Regions from separate parts of the Nocardioides dongxiaopingii genome, predicted to be linked through region 1. Evidence: predicted binding sites of a transcription regulator. Region 1 holds the regulator's gene; the other holds the start of a gene.
What was found. The regulator LexA, encoded in region 1, represses DNA repair genes until DNA is damaged. The targets are predictions, from matches to a motif close to TCGAACANNTGTTCGA.

Region 1 (2,183 bases):
CGTCGTGCGGACGCGGAACGGGGGCGAAGCCGTCTTCCCTCGGCTCCGCCCCCGGTGTTCCCCTTGATGAATCGCCCGCCGGGGTCGAAGCGGCGGACGACGTCGGTGCGGTCTCAGTCGACCGGGACCTCCAGCCGCTGACCCGCGTCGAGGGACACCTCGGCGAGGTCGTTGAGCTGGACGAGGTGGTTCATCGTGTCGCGCACGTCGTCGCCGTCACTCACGTCGGAGGCGATGCTCCACAGGGTCTCACCGGGCGCGACCACGATCGTCTCGGTGGCCTCCCGCTCCGCGGTGGCCATGGAGTTGCCGGCGAAGGCGACGCCGACGGCGGCCAGGACCAGCAGCGCCAGCACCAGCACCACGAGACGTCCGCGGCGGGTCAGCCGGTAGTCGGGCACGCGAGGAGCCGACAGGGCGGTGGGTGCGATCGTCGTGGTGCTCATGGGTGCCTCCTGGGGAAGTGGCCGTGCTGGTGGAGCCGAGGATGTTGCTGACGATTCGATGTCTAACGGGAGGCACCGACAGTCCTGCTGGTGCACCGCTCTCGATCAGACATTCGATCGAACACATGAGCGAGACTAGATCAGGTGTTCGAACGATGCAACCCCCGAGTCGAACGCGTGTTCCCACGACCCAGCTGACCTGGCCGCCCGGATCGGGCGCGACACGCCGTTCGAACACCTGTTTGAACACGGTGGCGATCGGTGGCACGCTGCAGCCATGCCCCGGACACGTACTGGCACCCCGAAGATCACCGAGCTCCCGGACGGTCCCGCCGACGCGACCGGCCTGACCCCGCGTCAGCAGCGCGTCCTGGCCACCATCAAGGACAGCATCGAGCTGCGCGGCTACCCGCCGAGCATGCGCGAGATCGGCGAGTCCGTCGGGCTCACCAGCACCTCGAGCGTGGCCCACCAGCTGCGCACGCTGGAGCAGAAGGGCTTCATCAAGCGCGACCCGAACCGTCCCCGCGCCCTCGAGGTGTTCCTGCCCGAGGTGATGGCCGCGCGGCGCTCGCTGGGCAGCAGCGACGACTCCTCGATCGACGAGACCGGCATCGGCGACACCGCCCCGCCGCCCACCAACGTCCCGCTCCTGGGCCGGATCGCGGCCGGCGGTCCGATCCTGGCCGAGCAGACCTACGACGACGTCTTCCCGCTCCCCCGCCAGCTGGTCGGCGACGGAGAGCTGTTCATGCTCGAGGTGTCCGGGGAGTCGATGATCGAGGCGGCCATCTGCAGCGGCGACTACGTCGTGGTCCGCCAGGCCCAGACCGCGGAGAACGGCGACATCGTCGCGGCGATGATCGACGGCGAGGCGACGGTCAAGACGTTCCAGCGCAAGGACGGCCAGGTATGGCTGCTGCCGCACAACCCGGCGTTCGACCCGATCGACGGCACCCACGCCTCGATCCTCGGCATCGTCACCGCGGTGCTCCGCAAGGTCTGACCCCCGGCCCGTCCGCAGGCTTCGCACGACCCCGAGACCGCCACCGGCACGACGCCGGTGGCGGTCTCGTCGTCCCTGTCCCGGCGGCTCGGCAACTGTCGGTGCGCCGGGTTAGGTTGTGGCCCCACTCACGAACGGAGCCTCCATGCGCTTGCGCACTCGTCCCCGAACCCAGGCCAGCGTCCGCGCGCTGGTCGTGCTGGGCGCCGTCGGCGCCCTGCTGATCGGCATGCTCGCGGCCCTGGCGGGTCCGTCGGTGGCCCGGGTCCCCTCGGGTGACACCGACTCCAAGCAGGCCACGGCGACCGACCCGTCGGTCCGGCAGGCCTCCCACGCGCTCCGCCGCGCCGAGAGCATCCGCGAGGACGGCGCCGCCGGCCGCGACGCCACCATGGTGCTGCGCGACCTGGCCAACACCCGCGCCGACCTCCCCGACGCCGAGCGGGCGGCCGCCGATGCGCTGATGAAGCGCCCGACGAGCTCCGGCGGCGACGGCTACCTCAACTACGGCAGCGTCGAGGAGGAGACCCCGGTCTGCACCGCGACCCTGTGCGTCCACTACGTCACCAGCGGCCAGCACGCCTCGACCCCGGAGTACGTCGCCACGGCGGTCGACACGCTCACCAGCGTCCAGCAGGCCTACCTGACCTCCGGCTACCGCGCGGTCAAGAGCGACGGCGGGCTCGGCGGCAACAGCCTGCCCGACGTCTACCTCGGCAACATCGGGGTCA
Region 2 (2,183 bases), 520 kb from region 1:
TCGACCTGCTCGCCACCGAGGAGATCGGCCAGGAGGTCGTCCGCACCCTCGCCACCAGCATCGCGCTCGTGCTCGCCGTGCCGCTCACCACGGCCATCGCGGTGGCCACGCTGCCACCGGGCCGCGACCCGGACCACTGAGCCCGACGCCGCCGGCCCGGTCCGGGCTCCCCCGTCCTGGGGATCCTGGGCCACGGGCGGTCGGCCGGCGACCGGTCGGCGTAGCGTCCGACCATGTCGCCGGACCCGGTCGAGTCGCTCCCGCAGCACTACCGCGTCGTCCTCGAGAACGAGCGGGTGCGGGTCCTCGAGTACACCGACCACCCGGGCCAGCAGACGACGACCCACCGGCACCCCGACAGCGTGATGATCACGCTGTCGTCCTTCCGCCGGACGTTGCGGGCCGACGACTCCGAGCTCGACGTCGAGCTCCCGGCCGGCACGGCGCGGTGGCTCGACGCCCAGGAGCACAGCGGCCACAACACCGGCGACACCGACACCCACGTCATGTTCGTGGAGCTCAAGGAGCCCGCCGGTCACGGTCCCCGACGTCCGGCGCGGGTCGGGCCGACCGACTGACGCAGCGGCCGACGACCACGTCCGGGCGGCGGCGTACCGCTATCCTGCTCGAGCGAACGGGCCGGCCGGGCGACCGCGTTGGGGAGACCCACCGAGGAAGGTCCGGGCTCCGCAGAGCAGGGCGGTGGGTAACACCCACCCGGGGCAACCCGCGGGACAGTGCCACAGAGAACAGACCGCCTCCCGAGGGCAACCGAGGGAGGTAAGGGTGAAACGGTGGAGCAAGAGACCACCAGCACGCCGGGTGACCGGCGTGGCTCGGCAAACCCCGTCCGGAGCAAGATCAGACAGCGCACGTCCGAGGGCTGCTCGCCCGAGTGCGCGGGTAGATCGCTGGAGGCCGTCGGCAACGGCGGTCGTAGATGGATGGTCGCCCCTCGGCTCGCCGAGGACAGAACCCGGCCTACAGGCCGGCCCGTTCGCACACGTGCTGTGACCTGCGACGCGCAGGCCAGCGACCGCTCGGTGACCGCAAACGACGGTTGAGGCGCGTTTTCCGTGCAGGAGTGACCACCCAGGAGTCGGGCGGATGCTTCGTTCTCCACAGGTGAATCGAACACACTGTCGATTGTCGGTGGTGGCGCCTAGAATCAGGCCATGAGCAAGCACCCCGGCGACCGCCGCGACGGGCACCCCGTCGCCCGGTTCGTCGCGCTGCTCGAGACCGAGCTCGCGGCCCTGGTGGACGCCCCGACCTGGTCGCTGGACCCTGCGACGACGGCCGACCTGGTGCCGCGGCTGGCCGGGCTCGTGGCCGGGGTGCAGGAGCTCGAGGCCCGGGTGGTCGGGCACGCCGGGGTGCTGGACCTGCCGGCTTCGATCGGGGCGCGGTCGCTCGCGGTGTGGCTCGCGCGGACCACCCGCGTCACGGGCGCGGAGGCGTCGCGGAAGGCTCGCCTGGCCGGGGATCTGGCCGCTCACGAATCCTTGCGGGTGGCGATGGCCGAGGGACGGGTGCACGGCGAGCAGGCCAAGGTCATTGCCGCTGCGGTCGGGGACCTCGACGGCGAACACTTCTCGTGGCGCGAGAAGGCCGAGGCGCACCTGCTCGACGAGGCGGCGCACCACGACGCGCACGACCTCAAGACCCTCGGCCGGCGGATCCTGGAGACCCTGGACCCCGACAAGGCCGACGAGCACGAGGCGCGCCTGCTGGAGGCCGAGGAGGCGAGGGCGCGGAAGAAGGCTCGCTTCGCGATGTGGGACGACGGCGAGGGTCTCGCCCACGGCCGGTTCACCCTGCCGTCGGCGCAGGCCTCGATGCTGCGCAAGGCACTCACCGCGATCGCGGCTCCCAAGCACGTGCGCGCCGAGCACGGCGCCGGGACCTACGACCACGAGCGACCGACGCCGGAGAAGCTGGGGCTCGCGTTTGGCGAGTACGTCGAGCGCTACCCCGCCGACCAGCTGCCCGCCATGGGCGGGGTCAACGCCACCGTGGTCGTGACGATGACCCTCGACACGCTCAACGGTGGGCTCGCAGCGGCCCACCTCGACACCGGTCTCGCGCTCGCACCCGACCAGGCCCGCCGGATGGCCTGCGAAGCAGGGATCATCCCCGCCGTCCTCGACGGCGCCGGCCACGTCCTCGACCTGGGCCGGAGG

Region 2: a site for LexA is predicted at 1,131-1,146, ahead of FE634_RS13055 (HNH endonuclease signature motif containing protein). Genes of this name have one in related genera too.

The regions. Positions count from the first base shown of each region.
Region 1 is NZ_CP040695.2:3,322,173-3,324,355, forward strand. It holds gene FE634_RS15530 (LysM peptidoglycan-binding domain-containing protein) at 114-446, opposite strand; gene lexA (transcriptional repressor LexA) at 724-1,452, shown strand; gene FE634_RS15540 (MXAN_6640 family putative metalloprotease) at 1,598-2,183, shown strand, end outside.
Region 2 is NZ_CP040695.2:2,802,976-2,805,158, forward strand. It holds gene FE634_RS13040 (YibE/F family protein) at 1-140, shown strand, start outside; gene FE634_RS13045 (cupin domain-containing protein) at 234-578, shown strand; RNA gene rnpB (RNase P RNA component class A) at 636-1,000, shown strand; gene FE634_RS13055 (HNH endonuclease signature motif containing protein) at 1,176-2,183, shown strand, end outside.